DNA from 3 places in the Parviterribacter kavangonensis genome. Region 1 is predicted to be linked to each of the others. Evidence: riboswitches for the same ligand, from Rfam matches in the RefSeq annotation. Region 1 holds a riboswitch; each other region holds the start of a gene.
What was found. Region 1 has a riboswitch for cyclic di-AMP ahead of AC1UE4_RS10850 (DEAD/DEAH box helicase family protein). Riboswitches for the same ligand answer to the same signal wherever they lie in the genome.
Positions count from the first base shown of each region.

Region 2: another riboswitch for cyclic di-AMP. It lies ahead of AC1UE4_RS09850 (M23 family metallopeptidase); the one in region 1 lies ahead of AC1UE4_RS10850 (DEAD/DEAH box helicase family protein).
Region 3: another riboswitch for cyclic di-AMP. It lies ahead of AC1UE4_RS01115 (hypothetical protein); the one in region 1 lies ahead of AC1UE4_RS10850 (DEAD/DEAH box helicase family protein).

Region 1 is NZ_JBXPJA010000001.1:2,108,145-2,114,942, forward strand. Features, by position in the region: gene htpX (zinc metalloprotease HtpX) at 1-559, shown strand, start outside; gene pspAB (PspA-associated protein PspAB) at 563-1,135, shown strand; gene AC1UE4_RS10820 (aminoglycoside adenylyltransferase domain-containing protein) at 1,140-1,757, shown strand; gene AC1UE4_RS10825 (CGNR zinc finger domain-containing protein) at 1,754-2,344, opposite strand; gene AC1UE4_RS10830 (GNAT family N-acetyltransferase) at 2,467-2,715, shown strand; gene AC1UE4_RS10835 (AraC family ligand binding domain-containing protein) at 2,712-3,110, shown strand; gene pspAA (PspA-associated protein PspAA) at 3,087-3,386, opposite strand; gene AC1UE4_RS10845 (PspA/IM30 family protein) at 3,383-4,141, opposite strand; gene AC1UE4_RS10850 (DEAD/DEAH box helicase family protein) at 4,197-4,727, opposite strand; cyclic di-AMP (ydaO/yuaA leader) riboswitch at 4,762-4,908, opposite strand; gene AC1UE4_RS10855 (hypothetical protein) at 4,954-5,727, opposite strand; gene AC1UE4_RS10860 (cell wall-binding repeat-containing protein) at 5,790-6,798, shown strand, end outside.
Region 2 is NZ_JBXPJA010000001.1:1,910,949-1,917,746, forward strand. Features, by position in the region: gene glmS (glutamine--fructose-6-phosphate transaminase (isomerizing)) at 1-1,603, opposite strand, end outside; gene glmM (phosphoglucosamine mutase) at 1,615-2,904, opposite strand; gene rpsI (30S ribosomal protein S9) at 2,905-3,306, opposite strand; gene rplM (50S ribosomal protein L13) at 3,678-4,112, opposite strand; cyclic di-AMP (ydaO/yuaA leader) riboswitch at 4,239-4,407, shown strand; gene AC1UE4_RS09850 (M23 family metallopeptidase) at 4,401-5,666, shown strand; gene AC1UE4_RS09855 (cupin domain-containing protein) at 5,699-6,166, shown strand; gene AC1UE4_RS09860 (hypothetical protein) at 6,179-6,415, opposite strand; gene AC1UE4_RS09865 (inorganic phosphate transporter) at 6,412-6,798, opposite strand, start outside.
Region 3 is NZ_JBXPJA010000001.1:230,964-237,761, forward strand. Features, by position in the region: gene AC1UE4_RS01100 (hypothetical protein) at 1-674, shown strand, start outside; gene AC1UE4_RS01105 (DNA polymerase III subunit alpha) at 761-4,120, shown strand; gene AC1UE4_RS01110 (c-type cytochrome) at 4,174-4,653, shown strand; cyclic di-AMP (ydaO/yuaA leader) riboswitch at 4,792-4,932, shown strand; gene AC1UE4_RS01115 (hypothetical protein) at 4,943-5,692, shown strand; gene AC1UE4_RS01120 (glutamine synthetase family protein) at 5,736-6,798, shown strand, end outside.

The sequences.
Region 1 (6,798 bases):
CGCGATGGGCCGCTCGCAGAAGCACTCCACCGTCTGCGTGACGACGGGGATCATGGAGCTGCTCTCCCCCGCCGAGCTGGAGGGCGTGCTCGCGCACGAGCTCGCGCATATCCGCCACCGCGACGTCGTGATCATGACGATCGTCGCCTTCTTCGCCTCGATCGCGTCGATGATCCTGCAGTTCGGGTTCTTCTTCGGCGGGGGCGACGACGACGACAACCCGAGCTTCTTCGCGCTCATCGCGGTCGCGCTGGCCGTCTACGTCGTCTCGTTCTTCCTGATGCAGGCGCTGTCGCGCTACCGCGAGTACGCGGCCGACCGCGGCGCCGCGGAGATCACCCGCCGGCCGAGCGCGCTCGCCTCGGCGCTCATGAAGATCAACGGCACGATGGACCGCATCCCGCAGCAGGACCTGCGCGCGCACTCCGAGCTGGCCGCGTTCTACATCTCGCCGCCGACGAAGCAGTCGGTGTTCGCGCTGTTCTCGACCCACCCGCCGATGGAGAAGCGGATCGCGGCGCTCGCCCGCCTCGAGCAGCAGCTCCAGGGCGCGGCGTAGGCGATGGGCTTCCTCGACGCCTTCCTCGGCCGCTCGCGCGTCGCGCAGCCGGCCAAGAAGGACCGGCTCTTCGCGCTGACCACCGCGTACGTGACGCTCGAGACCGAGCACGGGATCACGACCGCGGGCAAGGCCGGGATCGTCTTCCAGTCCGACCCGACGAGCGACTTCAACCGGATCGTGAGCGAGACCGAGGAGATCCTGCGCGCGACGGGCGACGAGACCGGGACGACCGTGCAGACGAGCGAGGACTCGTACGGCTACCGCTGGGTCGTGCTGAGCGATCCCGACGTCGAGGACCTCGTGGTCGGCGTCAACGCGGTCAAGGACGGGCTCGACACGAGCGGCTACGGCGACCGCGTGCTCGCGTGCGTCTTCTCGTTCCGCGAGCAGGACCGGCCGGTGTACTTCATCTACAACGTCAAGCGCGGGTCGTGGTACCCGTTCGTCCCCGCGCCGGGGACGCAGCAGCGCAACACCGAGCGCGAGCTGCAGCTCAAGGCGATGCTCGGCGGCGAGCTGCCCATGGAGCCGGAGCTCGAGCGCTGGTTCCCCCTCTGGGGCGTGCCCCTCTAGAGACATGCCGGAGGACGTCCGGGCCTACCTCGAGGAGCTGGTTCCCCGGCTGCGTGGGGTGCTCGGCGACCGGCTGGTCAGCGCCGCGGTCATCGGCAGCGTCGCGTTCGACGCCTACGTGGATGGCGCGAGCGACGTCGACGTCCTCGTGGTCGTCGACGACCACCTCGACGACGAGCGGCGGTCGATCGTCATCGACCGCTGCTCGCATCGCAGCCTCCCGTGCCCGGCGCGCAAGCTCGAGCTCGTCGTCTACACGCGGGCGCAGGTGGCGGCGCCGGAGCGTGAGCAGCGCTGGGAGATCAACCTCAACAGCGGGGCGAGCGAGCAGGTCGCCGAGACCGACCCGCGGCTCGAGTCCTGGCACTGGTTCGTGCTCGATCTCGCGCAGGCCCGCGAGCACGCGATCACCCTGACCGGCCCGTCGGTGCGGCAGCTCATCGGCCCCGTGCCCGCCCCGCTCGTGCGCGAGGCGCTCGCCGAGGGCCTCGCGTGGGCGGCGCGCCACGAGCCGGGCGAGTCGCTCGTCCTCGCCGCGGCGCGGACGTGGCACTGGCACGCGACCGGCGCGTTCGCGAGCAAGGACGCCGCCTGGCGCTGGGCGCGCGAGCAGCTCGGCTAGCGCCGGGCGCTCGAGCGCTTCCTGGCGGCACGCTGGCGCTCGCGGTGCGCGCGCGCCTTCGCGCGGTTGCCGCAGACGGCCATGTTGCACCACACGCCCGAGCGGTTCTTGGAGTGGTCGTAGAACGCCCACTTGCACGTCTCCCACGGGCACGCCTTCAGCCGGTCCCACGTCCCGTCGGCCTGCGCCGCGGCGACGATCGCGAGCAGCTCGCCGAGCACGGCGTCGACGCCGGCCGCCGCGGGCGCGAGGGCCGCGACGCCGTGCGCGTCGAAGCGCACCGCCAGCGCCGCCCGCCGCGCCGTCGCGTCGACGACGCGCGCCGCCTCGGGATCGACCGCGTAGTCGCCGCCGTGGTGGCCGAGCAGCAGCTCGCGCAGCGCCTCGCGCAGCGCGACCGCCCGCTTCAGCTCCGCCGCGGTGACGCGAAGCTCCGCGGCGTCCGCGCCTCCGAGGCCCTTCTCCGCGGCCCACGCGGCGAGCGCCTCCGGCGTCCCCAGCTCATCGCCCTCCGGCTTCTCCAAGTCCACCGAGTTGACGAACTCGCGGACCACCTCGAGCCGTCCGGGCGCCGCCTGGCTGCTCACGTTCCACCGTCCTCCAACGTTCTCTGATGGCAAGCCATCACGAACCACACTACCAAAAGCGCTTGACTGGTTACGTAACCGGTCATACCATGTAGGTAGTTACGAATCGATCGGAGGCCATCGTGCTCACCCCCTCGCAGTGGAACGCCATGACGATCCGGCCCGCAGGCCCCGAGGACCGTGGCCGGCTGGCCGACCTCGCCGCCCTCGACAGCGCGCGTCCGTTCGCCGGCGACGCGCTCGTCGCCGAGGTCGAGGGCGCGCCCGTCGCCGCGCTCGAGCTGCGCACGGGCCGCGGCATCGCGGACCCGTTCACGCCGAGCGCCAAGCTGCTCGACCTCCTGCGCATCCGCGCCGCGCAGCTGCGATGAGCCATCGCGTCGCGCGGATCGACGAGATCGAACGCCACCGCGTCGTCGACGGGCAGCTGTGGTGGCACCCCGTGCGGGACCACCTCGGCGTGCGCTCGTTCGGCACGAACGCGTACGTCGCCGACGCGGCCGGCGACCTGGTCGTCGAGCCGCACGACGAGGACGAGTTCGAGGAGCTCTACGTCGTCGTGCGCGGGGCCGCGCGGTTCACGGTCGACGGCGAGACGTTCGACGCGCCGCAGGGCGCGCTCGTCCTCGTGACGCCCCCGTCGCAGCGCGTGGCGCACGCGCTCGAGCCGGGCACGACCGTGCTCGCGGTCGGCAACGTGCCCGGCCGGGCGTACGAGGTCAGCGAGTGGGAGACGCGGTGGCTACGCGCTGCCCGGCAGCAGTGAGTCCGGGATCACGCCGTCGCCGCTGAAGTCCCGCTTGGCCTCTTCGAGGTCGGTGTCCTGCGGCGGCAGGATGACGTCGGACTCGCGGAGGTCGTCGTCGGCGAGCTTCGTGCCGCGCGAGCGGACGAGCTCGAGCAGCTGATCGAACAGCTCGCGGTACCGGGCCTCGTCGCCCGCCTCGACCGCCTCGACGACGCGGTTGTCGAGGTCGTTGATCTCCTCGAGCGCGTCGTCCGACAGCTCGAACTGGTCCTCGGTCGCAATGCGGACGATCACTGGTTGCCCCCCTGGCCGAGCTCGCCGGCCGGCTTGGGGCTCTCGCCCGAGCCGAGCTCCGCGCGCATCTTCGACAGCTCGTCGTCGACCGCGCTGGCGCTCGTGAGCTCGCGCAGCTGCTTGTCGATGTCGTCCTCGCCCGAGCCGAGCGCGGTGAGGTCCTCGAACGTCCCGGCCGCCTCCAGCTCCTCGACCGCCGACGCGCGGGCGCGCATCTGCTCGGTCTTGTCCATCGCGCGCTGCATCGCGAGGCCCACGTCGGCCATCTGCTCGCCCACGCCGGTCGCGGCCTCGGAGATCTGCACCTGGGCCTCGGCGGCGGAGTACTGCGCCTTGATGACCTCCTTCTTGGTGCGGAAGGCCTCGATCTTCGCGCGCAGCTTCGCCTCGTTCTCGACGAGCCGTTGCTGCTGGTCCTCGAGCTCGCCGACCTGCTGGTCGAGCGACTGCAGCTCGGTCTGCGCGAGCTGCTTGCGCTCGAGCGCCGCGCGCGCGAGCTCCTCGTTCCCGGCGGCGAGCGCCTGGCGCGCCTGGGTGTCGAGCTTGACGACCTGCTGCTCGAGCTTGCCGCTCTGCATCTGCAGGCGCTTCTTGGACGTCACCACGTCGGCGATGCCCTTCTTGACGTTCTGCAGCAGCTCGAGCTGCTTCTCGTACGAGTAGTCGAGGGTCTCCTGCGGGTCCTCGGCGCGATCGAGGAGCTTGGAGACCTTCGCCTTGACGATGGTGGAGAACCGTCCGCTCATCCCGGGCATGCGGGCACCGTACCAGCGCGCGGGCGCTGGCTTCCGGCGGGTTCCTGCGGGTGGTCTAGAAGCCTTCGGGGTGGCGCGCGCGGAAGCCGCGCGTCGAGCGCAGCGTCGGGCGCCAGCGGGGGCCCTTGCCGCCGCGCGGGTCGCCCGCGGCGCTCGTGTCGAGCCGCAGCCCGGCGATGACGACGAACGCGTGACCGGGGTTCGTGTAGATGGTGATCCACTCGCCCGGGCCGGCCTCTCCCCAGCGCATGAACGAGCCGGAGTCGAGCGGCGACTTCAGCAGCTCGGCGCCGATGAGCGCGTAGGAGACCGTGCCGGAGCAGTCGTAGCCGAAGTCCTCGACCTTGGCGTGGCCGCCACCGTACTTGTAGGGCTTGCCGATGAGGCGGTTCGCCGACGCGATCGCCTCGCGCACCTCGGCCGGCGCGCCGGCGGGAGCGACCGCGAGGCCGTCCTTGCCGATGATCGCCTTCGCGCCGTTCCACGTGGCGCGCTGCGCCTTGACCGGATCCTTGTACGTCGCGCCACCGGTGCTGGCAGCCGACGCTGCGGCGGGGGCAAGCCCCAGCAGCACGGCACAGCTCACGATGGACGCAGCAACGCGGGAACCCCGCAAAACCAACACCTCTCTCGTCGGCCTGCGGGGTTAGCTGACGGGCTGGCGCTGAGAAAGCCTGCGCCTCGCGTCACTCTGGACGCGACTCGCCCCAAACAACGTGGGTCCCCCGCTCCCTGGCCTGTTGCCAGGGATTCGGCATCGGTGCGGCACCGTACCCGATCTGCACGAGAACATGCGCCGCGGTTGTCCTCCGTTACATCGGTTTGCGCCTGTGCACCTTGAGCGCGACGGCCGCCAGAAGCGCCGCGAGCAGCGTTGCGGCGCCCATCCGCAGGCCGAGGGGAAGAGGCGGCGCGCCGCTGCCGCACGCGCGTGCGGACGCGTGGAACCCGGCCGGATCCGCCCATGCCGTCGGGGGATCGCGGTCCTGGAAGGCGGGGCCGCGCGGGCTCGACGCTTCCGCCGGGTTCCACCAGCGCGCCTTGGCGCGTCCCCATCTGCCCGGCCAGCGCACCCACGGCCCGAGTTGGCGCACCAACGGCATGACCACGCGTCCATCTCCGCGCGCCTCGTCGTCGGGATCTGGCCACGGGCGGCCGTGCTCGCCCGGGGTCGGATACGAGGCGTGGGAGCCGTTCGCCACGTAGATCCGGCCCCGCCACGGGCACGCCTCGGCCCACTTGTGCTGCGAGAACGTCGCCACGGCGGGCCCGCGGCCGGTGCCCACCTGCACGAGCTCCCAGTCGCCCTCGTGCCGCCCGGTCCGCAGGATCCCGCGGTCCTGCGGGTTGTCCGCGTAGAGGAGCCAGAACTGCGTCCACGTCCGCCCGTCGGTGCCTCGGACGACGCGGCGGTAGACGACGTCGGGAAGGGGGTCGACGCGCGGGCGCAGCGCGATGCGGTCGCCGGCGACGCGGGCGGTGAGCGCCTCGACCGCCGTCGCGCGGTCGCCCTCGCGGGCGTCGTAGAAGAGGGTGGGCGCCGGGACCGCGCCACCGCGCGTCTGCGCCGCGACGGCTCTCGGCATCTCGATCGGGGGCGGTTCGGAAGCGACGATGGGTGGGAAGCCTGCCGAGTACGTTGTCCCGCGTGCGCCGGCCACTGCTCCTGCTCGCCCTCGTCGCGCTCCTCGCCGGCTGCGGCAAGAAGGACGACGACGCGGGCGACGCCAACCCGATCACGCCGAAGGCGAGCGTCAAGGGCGAGGAGAAGGAGGCCGCGCAGGACCTCGGCTTCCCGGCGTTCGCCACGAAGAACACGACGCGGGTCGGCTCGGCGGACCCGGTCGCGACGGCCGCCGCCGTCGCGCGCGCCGTGTACCCCGGCACCGAGTCGAAGACCCGCCCGCAGGCGGTCGTCCTGGTCGACGGGGACAACTGGCAGGGCGGCGTGGCGGCCGCGGCGCTGATGGCGCAGCCGATCGGCGCGCCGGTGCTGCTCACCGACGGCACCGACCTCCCGGCCGCCACGAAGGATGCTCTGGACGCGCTCGCGCCGACGGGCTCGCGCGCGGCGGGCGGCGCGCAGGTCGTCCGCATCGGCGACGTCGCGCAGCCGGAGGGCCTGAAGTCCAGCGACGTGAAGGGCGGCAACGGGATCGCGCAGGCGGCGGCGATCGACGCATTCCTCTCGGCCGCGCGCGGGCGCACGAGCGACGCGGTCGTCGTCACCGGTACCGACCGGCCCGACCTCGCGGTGCCCGCCGCGGGCTACGCGGCGAAGTCCGGCGACCCGGTCCTCTTCACCGAGCGCGACAGCCTCCCGCCCGCGACGCGCCAGGCGCTCGGCCGCCACCAGCAGCCGAAGATCTACGTGCTCGGCGACGAGAAGATCGTGTCGGCGAGCGTCGAGAAGCAGTTGCGGCGGCTCGGAACGGTCAAGCGGATCGACGGGACGGGCGGCGACGCCACCGCCAACTCGATCGCGTTCGCGCGCTACCTCGACGGAGCGTTCGGCTGGGGCGTCATCGACCCCGGGCACGGGCTCGTGTTCGTCGACGCGAAGCGGCCGATGGACGCGGTCGCCGCGTCGCCGCTGTCGGCCAGCGGCACGTACGGCCCGCTGCTGCTGCACGACGGCTCGTCGAAGGTGCCGCGCG
Region 2 (6,798 bases), 200 kb from region 1:
TCGTCGCCGTGACGATCACCGGCGTGCTCTCGTCGAGCAGCGCGATCGGGCCGTGCTTCATCTCGCCCGCCGCGTACGCGTCGGCCGGGATGTAGGAGATCTCCTTGAGCTTCAGCGCGCCCTCGAGCGCGACGGGCAGGCCGACGTGGCGCCCGAGGTAGAGGAAGAAGTTGCGGTGGGCGTGGCGGCGCGCGATGCCGCGGACCTGGCCGTCGTCGCCGTCGAGCTGCTTGATGAGCTCGCTCACCGTGTGCGGCAGCTGCTTGAGCTCCTGCACGAGCGTGCGCAGGTGGTCGGCCTCGAGCGTGCCGTGCAGCTCGGCGAGCCGCAGGGCGAGCAGGTACATCGCCGCGACCTGACAGACGAACGTCTTCGTGGCGGCGACGCCGACCTCGAGGCCGGCGCGCGTGTACAGCACCGCGTCGCTGTCGCGCGTGGCCTGCGAACCCATGATGTTCGTCACCGCCAGCACGGTCGCGCCGCGCTCGCGCGCGAGGCGCATCGCCGCGAGCGTGTCCGCGGTCTCGCCGGACTGCGTGATGCCGATGACGAGGTCGCCGGGGCCGACGATCGGGTTCGCGTAGCGGAACTCCGACGCGATGTCGACGCCGACCGGCACCCGCGCCCACTCCTGGATCGCGTACCGGCCGATCAGGCCGGCGTGGTAGCTCGTGCCGCATGCGACGATGAGGATCCGCTTGGCCTTGCGCAGGAGGTCCTCGTCGAACTCGCCGCCGAAGTCGACGCCCGTCTCGCGCACGGTGCGATCGGCGATCGTCTCGGCCAGCGCGTCCGGCTGCTCGTGGATCTCCTTGAGCATGAACGTCTCGTAGCCGCCCTTCTGGGCGGTGTCCTGGTCCCAGTCGAGCTCGGTCACCTCGCGCTCGACGACGGTGCCGTCGGGCTTCATGACGATCGTCTCCGTCGGGCGGATCGCGACGATCTCGTCGTTCTCGATGAACTGGACGCGGCGCGTGTGCGCGAGGAACGCCGGGACGGCCGAGGCGAAGAACCGCTCGTCCTCCCCCACGCCGACGACGAGCGGGCACTCCAGGCGCGCGCCGACGAGCAGCTCGGGGTCGCCCTTGTGCATGGCGACGAAGGAGAAGTGGCCCTGCAGCTCGGCGTACGCGCGGCGGACCGCCTCGACGAGGTCGCCGGCGGCGAGGTGATGGGCGATGAGGTGCGCGATGACCTCGGCGTCGGTCTCCGAGGTGAAGACGGCGCCCATGTCGGCGAGCCGCTGCTTGATCGAGAGGTAGTTCTCGACGATGCCGTTGACCACGACGTGGACCGAGTCGGCGGTGTCGAAGTGCGGGTGCGCGTTCTCCTCGTTCACGCGCCCGTGCGTCGCCCAGCGCGTGTGGCCGATGCCGGTCGTCGACTCGCGCGACGCGGTCGCCACGGCGCCCCGCTCGTCGCCCTCGACGGCCTTGACGAGGTTCTCGAGCTTGCCGACGGCGCGGACCGACTTGATCTCGCCGTCCGACGCCAGCAGCGAGACCCCGGCGGAGTCGTAGCCGCGGTACTCGAGCTGCTGGAGCCCCTCGAGCAGCAGGTTCTCCACCGGGCGCTTGCCCACGTAGCCGACGATCCCGCACATGGGAGAAGAGGCTAGCTGCCGGCTTCGACGACGCCGACGAGCCGGTCGCAGACCGCGTCGGCCTCCTCGGCGGTCGGTGCCTCGACCATGACGCGCACGAGCTGCTCGGTGCCGCTGGGGCGGACGAGGACGCGGCCGCGGCCCTCGAGCTCGGCCGACGCCGCCTCGACGGCGCCCTTCAGCTCGTCGGAGCCCATCGCGGCGTCGCGGTCGGCGACGCGCACGTTGACGAGCCGCTGGGGCAGCTTCTCCATCGCCGCCCGCTCGGCGAGGTCGCCGCCGCCGAGCGCCTCCAGCGTCAGCAGCGCCGCGGCGATCCCGTCGCCCGACGGGACGAAGTCCATGTCGATGAGGTGGCCCGACTGCTCGCCGCCGAGCGCCCACGCGCGCCGGCGCAGCGCCTGCAGGACGTAGCGGTCGCCGACGCTCGTCGTCTCGACCTCGACGCCCGCCTCGCGCATCGCGGCGTGGAAGCCGTAGTTCGTCATCACCGTCACCGCCACGCCGGGCGCCTTGCGATGCAGCACGGCGAGCGCGAGCAGCTCGTCGCCGTCGACGACCGCGCCGGTGCGGTCCACCGCGAGCACGCGGTCGCCGTCGCCGTCGAACGCGAAGCCGACGTCGTGGCCGTCGATGCGCGACGCGAGCGCCTCGACGTGGGTCGAGCCGACGCCCTCGTTGATGTTGCGCCCGTCGGGCTGCTCGGCGAGCACGGTCACCGTGGCCCCGAGGCGGCGGAAGATCTCGGGCGCGACGCGGTACGTCGCGCCGTTCGCGCAGTCGAGCAGGACCCGCACGCCGGACAGGTCGAGCCCGCTGAAGCGCGTGTGCAGCTCGCGCAGGTAGTCCTCGGTCGTGCCGTGCAGCGTGCGCACGCGGCCGATCGAGGCGCCGCGGCCGTCGTCGGAAGCGAGGCGCGCCTCGATCGCCAGCTCCGTCTCGTCGGACAGCTTGAAGCCGTCCCCGCCGAAGAACTTGATCCCGTTGTCGCGGTACGGGTTGTGCGACGCCGAGATGACGGCGGCGAGGTCGAACCCGTAGCGGCGCACGAGCAGCGGCGCGGCCGGCGTCGGCAGCACGCCGCCGACCAGGACCTCCCCGCCCGCCGAGCTGACGCCCGCGCCGAGCGCGGCCTCCAGCATCTCGCCCGACTCGCGCGTGTCGCGGATGACGAGCACGCGCGGGTGCTCGCCGGCGATCTCCGCGGTCGCCGCGCGGCCGAGCCGGACGGCCAGGTCGGCCGTGAGCAGCTCGCCCGCGACGCCGCGGACGCCGTCGGTCCCGAAGAACCGCCGCGCCAACTAGCGCTTGCTGAACTGCGGCCGCTTGCGGGCCTTCTTGAGGCCGGCCTTCTTGCGCTCCTTGGCGCGCGCGTCGCGCGTCAGGAAGCCGCGGCGCTTGAGCTCGGACCGCAGGTTCGGGTCCGCCTCGAGCAGCGCGCGCGAGATGCCGTGCCGGAGCGCGTCGGCCTGCGCCGCGACGCCGCCGCCGTGCATGCGGGCGATGACGTCCATCCGCTCCTCGTAGCCCACCGTCTCCAGGGGCTGGCGGATGTTGCGCTGCAGGGTCGCGCGGGGGAAGTAGTCGTTCAGCGTCTTGCCGTTGATCGTGTAGGCGCCGTTGCCGGGCTTGAGGATCACGCGGGCGATCGCCGTCTTGCGCTTGCCGGTCGCCTTGTAGCGGGCGTCGGCGGCGAGGTCGATGGTGACGGCCGCGATCGGCTCGTCGACGGTGTCCTCGTCGGCGGCCGCGAGGATCTCCTCGGCGGCGGCGTCGAGGTCCTCCTCGTCGCCGTAGGCGGAGCGGCGGAAGGCTTCCTCGCCCTCCGGGACGATGTCGACCTCGAGGTCCATGCCCGGGATGGCCGGCTTGACGCGCGGCGTGGGCTCGTCCTCTTCGAGGTCCTCCTCGTCGTCGCCCTCGGCGTCCGCGTCGGCCGCGGGCTGCTCCTCGGCGGGCGCCTCGGCCTGCGGCTGCTCCTCCGCGGGAGCCTCTGAAGTCGTCTCCTCGGGAGCCTCGGGAGCGGCGGTCTCCTCGCGCTCCTGCTCCTCGGGCTGCTCGGGCGTCTGGTCGCTCACTGCGACAGCTCCATCGGTTGCGGCTTCTGCGCCTGGTGCGGATGGTCCGGCCCCGCGTAGACCTTGAGCTTGGTCAGCTGCTTGCGGGCCAGGCGGTTGCGGGGGAGCATCCCCTTGACCGCGATCCGGATGATCTCCTCCGGCCGGCGCTCGATCATGTCCTGGAAGGTGCGCACCTTCAGGCCACCCGGGTAGCCGGAGTGGCGGTAGTACTTCTTGTCGGTGCGCTTGTCGCCGGAGACGCTGATCTTCTCGGCGTTCACGACGACGACGAAGTCGCCGGTGTCGATGTGCGGCGTGTACTCGGGCTTGTTCTTGCCGCGGAGCGCGTCGGCGATCTGGGTCGCGAGACGGCCGAGCGTCTGCCCGGTCGCGTCGACGACGAGCCAGTTGCGCTCGCGATCGGTGGGCTTGGCGACGTAGGTCTTCATGGCGTGCGAGAAGGCGCGATCGGACGCGCGGCGGGACAGCATAGAAGGTTGCGCCCGCAGGGCATGTGACGCCTGCGGCGAACCCTTCCCCCGGTGCCGTGAAGGCGCCGGTGGACTATGCACACTCCCGCGCCATCGCCGAGCTCGCGTGCGGGAAGCACGCGGGACGGGGGAACCGATGGGCGCCCGAGGGATCGGGTGTCCGTGGGGCGAGTCCGGGCCTGCTGGCCCGGTAGCGCAGCGTGCCGCAGCGCGAGCCCGACAGCTAACCCCGTAGGCGATCCATCCATGATGATCGTTCGCAACGGGGCTTCGGCGGCGCGTGGGCGCCGCTACGTGGTGGCACTGCTGGCCGCGGCATTCGCCGTGCCCGCCGCGCCTGCCTTCGCCGGCAACGGCGGCGTCTCGGCCACCGACGCCGGCACGATCACCGCGGTCACCTGCCGGTCGAGCTGCGACGACGACGCGAGCGTCCTCCCGCGCGGCGTGGTCCGCATCGCCGGCCGCGGTCTCGGCGACGCCCGCCAGGTCATCTTCGTCGGCGCCCCCGGCAACGCCGACGACGTCATCGCCCCCGTCCGCCGCGCGCGGGCGCGCACCGTCGACGTCAGGGTGCCGGAGAGCGCGCCGAGCGGCCGCGTCCGGCTGCGCACCGCCGACGGCGCGCAGTCGGCGCCGAGCACCGACCTCATCACCGTGCTGCCGGCTCCGGTGGCGCCGACCGCCAAGCGCATCGAGGCGCAGTCGCTGGCCGCCGACGACGGCGCCGCACCGCTGAGCGACGCGTCGGCCGACCTCGACAACAGCGACCGCATCGACGGGCAGGTCGTGCAGTCGAAGGTCTTCTTCGGCGGCTTCGCCAAGGCGACGTTGCGCTACGTCGTCACCGGCGGCGCGCCGCTCGACGTCGCCGTCGAGGTGCTGCGCGCGGGCTCGACCACGCCGGTCGCGCGCTGGATGTCGAGCCAGGTCGCCCCGGGGATCGAGCAGCGCATCCAGTGGGACGGCACGAGCAACGGCCGCGTCGTCCCGCGCGGCAAGTACGAGTTCCGCATCGCGCCGCTGACCGCCACGGCTGCCGGCAGCGACGGCGCCACCGAGCCGGTCGTCGAGGACGCGTTCCGGTTCCTCGACCACAAGTTCCCCGTCCGCGGCCCGCACGACTACGGCCAGTCGGGCGCCCGCTTCGGCGCCGGGCGCGCCGGCCACATGCACCAGGGCCAGGACGTCATGGCCCCGTGCGGGACGCCGCTCGTCGCCGCGCGCGGCGGCGTCGTCGTCCGCAACGCCTGGCAGGGCAACGCCGGCAACTACCTCGTCATCGACGGCGACGGCACGGACGTCGACTACGCGTACATGCACTTGAGCGAGCCGTCGCTCGTCGCCAAGGGCGAGCGCGTCCGCACCGGCCAGCGGATCGGCAACGTCGGCGACACCGGCGACGCGCACGGCTGCCACCTGCACTTCGAGATGTGGTCCGCCCCGGGCTGGTACGAGGGCGGCAGCCCGTTCGACCCGCTCGCCAGCCTGAAGGCCTGGGACGCCGAGAGCTGACGCCCGGCGGCGTGCTCGGCGATCATCGCCGCATGCAGCGCATCAACATCGCCGCCGAGCCCTCCGAGACCGACCCGGACGACCCGCCCGGCTTCAAGGCCGCGATGCTCCGCCTCGGGACGCGCCTGGGCGCGAAGAGGACGGGCATCAGCGTCTACGACCTCCCGCCGGGCGAGAAGCTCTGCCCGTACCACTACGAGCACGGCGAGGAGGAGTGGCTGCTCGTGCTGGAGGGGCGTCCGAGCGTCCGCCATCCGGACGGCACCGACGAGCTCGAGGCGTGGGACGCCGTCTTCTTCCCGCCCGGCCCGGCCGGCGCGCACCAGATCCGCAACGACAGCGACGCGCCCGCCCGCGTGCTCATGTTCTCCGACGTCGTCGTCCCGACCGCGACGACCTACCCCGACAGCGACAAGATCGGGATCTGGACCGGCAACCGCGCGGAGGACGTCATGGTCCGGCGGTCCGCGAACGTCGACTACTGGGACGGGGAGACTTGACCCCGCCCACCCCTACTTGGCGATGATCACGACGATGCCGGCCACCGCGGTCCCGGCGAAGGCGATCCCCGCCAGCACCGCCAGGACGCCGTAGGCGAAGGCCGTGCCGGTCGCACCGGCGCGGTTGGCGTCGGCGGCGCGCGTCGCGCCGAGCACCACGAGCGAGAACACCGTCGCGACCACGATCGACGCGAGCGGCGCCACCCAGGCGAGCTCGAGCAGCGCTCCGACGTCGATCGAGGCGATCACGACTGCGCCGCCGTGACCGCGGGACCGCGCTGCAGCCGGCGACCGAAGGCCGCCGCGATGACGCCAAGCACGCCGAGCGAGACGACGACGGGGCCGAGCGCGCCCGTTCCGAAGATCCGGGTCAGGCCGTAGGCCGCCGCGCCGATCGCGCCGGCGCACGGCAGCGTGAGCACCCATGCGAGCGCGATGTTGCCCGCGACGCCCCACCGAACCGCCGAGAGGCGGCGGGCCGCGCCCGCGCCCATGACGCCGCCGGAGATGACGTGCGTCGTCGAGAGCGGGTAGCCGAGGTGCGACGCGGTCAGCACGACCGCCGCGCCGGCGCCCTGCGCCGAGAAGCCCTGGGCGGGATCCATCTTGATGATGCGGCTGCCCATCGTCCT
Region 3 (6,798 bases), 1.9 Mb from region 1:
GGCTCGCCGGCTTCCTCGCCGGCCGCGAGGGCGACGCAGACGAGCGGTTCGTGCACTTCGGCGGGCGCGGCGAGGCGCTGGCGGCGCTCAAGGCACTGGGGATGGGCGGTACGGGGTCGGCGATCGCCGACGTCGCCGCCGGCGTGCGCGTCGACCGGCGGACGGGGGAGCGGACGTTCTTCCTCACCCGCGACCGCGCGGTCGTGGCGGCGCTCAAGGCGCCGCTCGTGCGCGCGACCGGCGGGCTCGCGCGCGACGGCACCGTCGAGATCACGCTCGACCGGGAGAACCGGCCGGCGGCGCTCGTCGTCGGCGCGACGGGGCGGGCCGATGGCGCGGCGAAGGCGGGCCCGTTCGACGTCGCGGGCGGCGGCCGGGTCGAGGCCGAGGCGCGGATCGACCTCGCCGATCCGGCGACGCGAGCGCTCGCCACCGGGCTGCTGCACCGCCCGACGCCGGCCGCGGCCGCGCGGCTCGCCGATCGCGCGCGCGTCGACGTGCGGGTCTACGCGACGACGCACGACGAGTCGGCGAAGGGCGCCGCCGTCGGCCTCGGCGCCAAGGTCGGGTACGAGCAGATCCGCACGGTCGACACCGCCCGGCTGATCGCCGCGGCGGGGAGGGAGCCGGGCATGGGGTGGTCGCGGCGGCTCGATTGCCTGCTCGCCGCCTGAGTCCGACCTCGCCGCCCGACGAGCCTCGCGGGCGTTGCCGACGTGTCGTCTTGGCGTCCTCCGGGCATGCGAACATGTGTTCGCTCATGACCGACTACGTCGAGCTCCACGCGCACTCGGCCTTCTCGTTCCTCGACGGGGCCTCGCAGCCGGATGAGCTGGCGGCCGCGGCGGCGCGGCTGGGCTACTCGGCGATGGCGCTGACCGACCACAACGGGGTCTACGGGTCGATGGAGTTCGCGCAGGCGGCCTCGGCGCTCGGGCTGCGCGCGATCCAGGGCGCGGAGGTCGACGTGATCGACGCGCCGTGGGTGCGGCCGGCCGGGCGCTCGGCCACGGCGGACCTGCGCGGGGAGGCGCCGCCGTCGCGGCATGTGACGCTGCTCGTCCGCGACGCGACCGGGTGGGCGAACCTGTGCCGCCTGCTCACGAAGGCGCACGCGCACACGCGCGCGCCCGCGGGAGGGCCGGTCGTCGACGCGCCGCGCGTGACGCTCGACGACCTCGAGCAGCACGCCGCCGGGCTCGTCTGCCTCAGCGGCTGCGCGCGGCAGGGCATCCGGGACGAGCCGACGATGCGCCGCCTGCTCGCCGCGTTCGGCCGCGACGCCTTCCGGGTGGAGCTGCAGCGCCCCTACCAGCGCCACGACCGCGCGCTCAACCGCGGACTCGCCTCGCTCGCCGCCCGGCTCGGGGTGCCGTGCGTGGCGACCGGCAACATCCACGCGCACACGCGCGCCCGCGCGCTCGTGCAGGACGCGTTCGTCGCGATCCGCGAGCACACGACGCTCGACGCGTCCGAGCCGCTGCGCCGCGGCAACCACGCCCACGTGCTCGCCTCGCCGGAGGCGATGGCCGCCCGCTTCGCCGACCACCCGGACGCGCTGGCGGAGACGGTGCGGCTCGCCGAGACGCTCACGTTCGACCTGACGAGCGACCTCGGCTACCGCTACCCCGGCGCGGAGGACGACCGCGCCGACCGGACGCTCGCCGAGATCTGCGACGCGCGCTTCGACGGCCGCTACCCGCACGGCAGCCGCCACCGGGCCGAGGCGCAGCGGCGCCTGGAGACGGAGCTGCGGCTGATCGCCCACCTCGGCCTCTCCGGGTTCTTCAACCTCCATCACGAGCTGCTCGAGCTCGCGCGGGAGGTTGCCTGCGAGGTCCGGGGGCCGAGCGCGGCGCGCCAGGTGCTCCCGCCCGGCCGCGGCCGCGGGTCCAGCGTCTCGTCGATCGTCTGCTACCTCACCGGCCTCTCGCACGTCGATCCGGTGAAGAACGACCTGCTGCTCGGCCGCTTCCTCAACGAGGAGATCGTGTCGCTGCCGGACATCGACCTCGACTTCCCGCGCGACGTGCGCGAGGTGCTGCTGCCGCGCGTGCACGACCGCTACGGCCGCGACCGCGCGGCGCTCGTCGCCGCCTTCCCGACGTACAAGGCGCGCGGCGCGATCCGGGAGATCGGCAAGGCGCTCGGCCTGCCGCCCGGCGAGATCGAGCGGGTCGCGCGCGGCTCGGAGGCGTGGGCGAACGACGTGGAGAAGGACATCGAGGTCGCGCTCGGCGAGGGGCGCGGCGAGGGACGGTGGGGGTGGCTCGCGCGCCTGGCCGAGGAGGCGCACGGTCTGCCGCGCCACCTCTCGCAGCACTCCGGCGGGATGATCGTCGCGACCCGCCCGCTCGTCGACTGCTGCCCCGTCGTGCCGGCCTCGATGACCGGGCGGCAGATGGTCCACTGGGACAAGGACTCGTGCTCGGACGCGGGGTTCCTGAAGATCGACTTCCTCGGGTTGGGGATGCTCTCGGCGGTCGAGCGCTGCGTCGACCTCATCGCGAAGCGCACCGGCGAGATCATCGATCTGTCGCAGATCCCGTACGACGACGCCGGGACGTTCGCGTCGATCCAGGAGGCCGACACCACCGGCGTCTTCCAGATCGAGAGCCGTGCGCAGATGGCCTCGCTGCGCCGGACGCGGCCGGAGACGCTCGAGGAGATCACGATCCAGGTCGCGATCGTCCGGCCCGGCCCGATCCAGGGCGGCGCGGTCAACCCGTACATCGAGCGCCGCCAGCGGCTGCGCGAGGACCCGTCGTTCGAGGTGCCCTACGAGCACCCGTCGCTCGAGCCCGTGCTGAAGGAGACGCTCGGCGCGATCATCTTCCAGGACCAGGTCATCGAGGTCGCGATGGCGTTCGCCGGGTTCTCGCCCGGCGAGGCCGAGGGGCTGCGCCGGGCGATGAGCCGCAAGCGGTCCGAGGCGGCGATCATGGCCCACCACGACGCCTTCGTCGCGGGCGCGCAGGCGCGGCACGACGACGTGACGCCCGAGCTGGCCGAGCGCGTCTGGAGCATGGTCGTCGGCTTCTCCGGCTTCGGCTTCCCCAAGGCGCACGGCGCCGCGTTCGGGTTGCTCGCCTACCAGTCGGCCTGGCTGCGGGTCCACCATCCGCTCGAGTTCCTCTGCGCCCTGCTGGATGAGCAGCCGATGGGCTTCTACCCCTCCGACGCGCTCATCCACGAGGCGCAGCGGCGTGGGATCGAGGTCCGGCCGCCCGACATCGCGTGCAGCGCGGTCGGCTGCACGATCGAGGAGGAGAGCGTCCGCGTCGGCCTCGCCTACGTCCTCGGGGTGCGGGCGGACGAGGTCGCGGAGCTCGTCAGGGCGCGCGAGGAGGGCGGGCCGTTCCGGTCGCTGGAGGACCTGGCGTCGCGCGCGGGCGCGGGGCGGTCGGCGCTGGACACGCTCGCGTGGTCGGGGGCGTGCGACGGGCTGGCGGGGGACCGGCGGACGGCGCTGTGGCGGCTCGGGATCGCCGCGCCCGGCCGCAAGCTCGAGCGGGACGGGTCGGCGGTGCAGCTGTCGCTCGGGCTCGACCTCCCGGCGCCGCCGAAGCTCAAGCGGCTCGGGGCGTGGGACGAGATGATCGCCGACTACGCGACGACCGGGATCAGCGTCGACGTCCATCCCGTCGGCCTCATGCGCGAGGCGCTGTCCGGCCGCGGCGCGGTGTCGAGCCGCGACCTCGAGTCCCTGCCGCACCGCAAGCAGGTGCGGATCGGCGGGCTCGTCGTCGCGCGCCAGCGGCCGGGGACCGCGAAGGGCGTCGCGTTCATCCTCCTCGAGGACGAGCTCGGCACGGTGAACCTCGTCGTGCCGCCGAACGTCTACGAGCGCGACCGCCTCGCCGTCCGGTCCGAGCCGCTCGTGATGGCCGTGGGCCGCGTCGAGAAGTTCGCCTCGGCGGGCGGCGCGATCAACGTCGTCGTCGACCGCCTCACCGCGCTCGAGGCGCCGGACCGGATCGCCGCCGAGGTCACGGAGCTCGCGATCGTCGGCGGCGAGCGCGAGGAGGAGCTGCCGAAGGTCGCCGCCGCAGGGGGCGGAGGGGACTTCCGCGCCGTCGCCCCGCCGGTCTTGTCGTTCACCCAGGGGAGGAAGCGATGATCCGGCCGACCCGCGCGACTTGCGTCGGCCCGACTGGGTAAGTTCCCGCTCCGATGGCCACCGCGATCTTCGTCCTTGCCTTCGTTCTGCTCGGTCTTGCCGTGGTGCTCGCCGCCATGCGCGCCGGGCGCGGCCGCACGTCCTCGAGCGAGCCCGGCCGCGGCAGCCGCCGAGCCGTGTACGTCCTCACGGGCCTGTCGGTGCTGCTCTTCGCCGTCGCGATCCCGCTTGCCGTCGGCATCGACGGCGCGGACCAGGCGGAGGCCGGCCCGGTGAAGCTCAACGCCGGCCAGGAGGCGGGGCGCAAGCTCTTCTCGCAGTCCTGCCAGCAGTGCCACACGCTCAAGGCAGCGCACGCGACGGGCCGGGTCGGGCCGAACCTCGACGCGCTCCGCCCGCCGAAGGCGCTGATCCTCGACGCCATCAAGAACGGCCGCGCGCAGGGTCGCGGCCAGATGCCCGCGCTGCTCTTCACGGGCAACGACGCGGAGAAGGTCGCCGACTTCGTGGCGGCCACCGCGGGCCGCGGCTAGACGTCCCGAACACCCGGGCGCGGTGACGAAACCGCGCAACATGCGGGGTTGCAGGACTTCATAACTCCGGTGCGTTTGCAGGAACTTCGGCCCCTGCTACGATCCCGCCGCGTCAGACCGCTGAGTCCATCCGGGGCGTTCGTGAGGATGCGGACGTACCGACTGGAGCGGGGGACCCAACTGTTGGGGCGAATCGTCTTGCCTTCCGGGCAAGGAGTAGCGCTGCTCTTCCGGCGCGAGCCCGTCAGCTAACCCCGTAAGCACGAGGAACGAGGAAGACGACACCGGCATGAGCGAGACCACGGACCGCCCCTGGTGGGAGGACGTGCAGCACCTTCGCCCGCAGGAGAGCGGGACAGTCGCCGACGGCGCCAAGCAGCACGCGCCGACCGGCCGCTTCCGCCGTGCCACGGCGCCGCTCGCGGAGGCTCGCGAGATGATGGAGACGCGCGAGCTGGTGGCCGAGACGGGCCGCCGCCCGAAGGTGGACTTCGACTTCGACGCCGGGCTCGCCTCGCTGCTCGACCCTCCGGCGAAGACGGAGGAGCCGGGCCGCTTCGAGTGGATCGATCTCGGCGCGGACCATGCGCCGGCGACGGAGTCGTGGCTCAATCTCGATGAGGAGACGTCGCAGGCCAAGCCGCTCGACGACCAGCGCGCCTGGCTGACCGACGACGACCGCGCCAGCGGGTGGGACCTCGACGACTGGACGGTGTCCGAGCCGCCCCCGCCCGGCACGCGCAAGACGATCGAGATCCGCGGCCAGGCCGACGGCCTCGCGGGCGTCCCCGCGGTCCCCGCCGCCCGCGCCAGCGGCGTGCCCGCCGGCGCCGGCCGCCGGCGTCCCTCGCGCTCGCCCGCCGACCGGCTCGCCGGCCGCCCGGACCGGATCGCGCTCTACGCGTTCCTGCTCGGCTTGCTGCTCATCGCCATCGCCGCGATCGGCACGCCGAAGGCCAACGCCGCGACGATCGACACGGCCGCGGCCGCCCAGCAGGCGCCCGCGCTCGTCGTCACCGTCGACGCCGCGCAGCACTAGCCCGCTCGCGGCGAGGCGCCGCCGCCCACTACTCTCTCGCGCCATGCCGAGCGCCGCCCACGTGCTCTCGCTCGTCCACGAGCGCGACATCCGCTTCGTCCGCCTGTGGTTCACGGACATCCTCGGCCAGCTCAAGTCGTTCAGCGTCGGCCGCGACCAGATCGAGCGCGCGATGCGCGACGGCGTCCCGTTCGACGGCTCCTCCATCACCGGCTTCAACCCGGTCGAGGAGTCGGACATGATCGCGATGCCCGACCCCGAGACGTTCGCGATCCTCCCGTGGCGTCCCGAGGAGCAGGGCGTCGCGCGCGTGTTCTGCGACGTCCTCACGCCGGAGGGCACGCCGTACGAGGGCGACCCGCGTCACGTGCTCAGGCGCGCGCTCGAGCGGATGCACGCGCTCGGCTTCGACGGGTTCAACGTCGGCGTCGAGCCGGAGTACTTCCTCTTCCGCGACCGCCAGACCGCGGAGCCCCTCGACGAGGGCGGCTACTTCGACCTCACGACGCTCGACGCCGGCACCGACGTCCGGCGCGAGACGGTCCTCGCGCTCGAGCAGCTCGGCATCCACGTCGGCAGCTCCCACCACGAGGGCGGCCCGAGCCAGCACGAGATCGCGCTGTCGTCCGAGGGCGCGCTGCAGATGGCCGACAACGTCATGACGGCCCGCATCACCGTCAAGGAGTACGCGATCGCCGAGGGCTGGCACGCGACGTTCATGCCCAAGCCGCTCGAGGGCGAGAACGGCAGCGGCATGCATACGCACCTCAGCCTCACGAAGGACGGCAAGGACGCGTTCGTCGCGGAGGACGACCCCTACGGCCTCTCCGCCGTCGGCCGCGGCTTCATCGCCGGACAGCTGCGCCACGCGCGCGAGCTCAGCGCCGTCTTCGCGCAGTGGGTCAACTCGTACAAGCGGCTCGTGCCCGGGTTCGAGGCGCCGGTCTACGTCGCGTGGAGCCGCCGCAACCGCTCCGCGCTCGTCCGCGTCCCGCCGCGCGCCGCCCACATGGAGCTGCGCTGCCCCGACCCGGCGTGCAACCCGTACCTGACGTTCGCGGCGCTGCTGCAGGCCGGCCTCGAGGGGATCGAGAAGGGCTACGAGC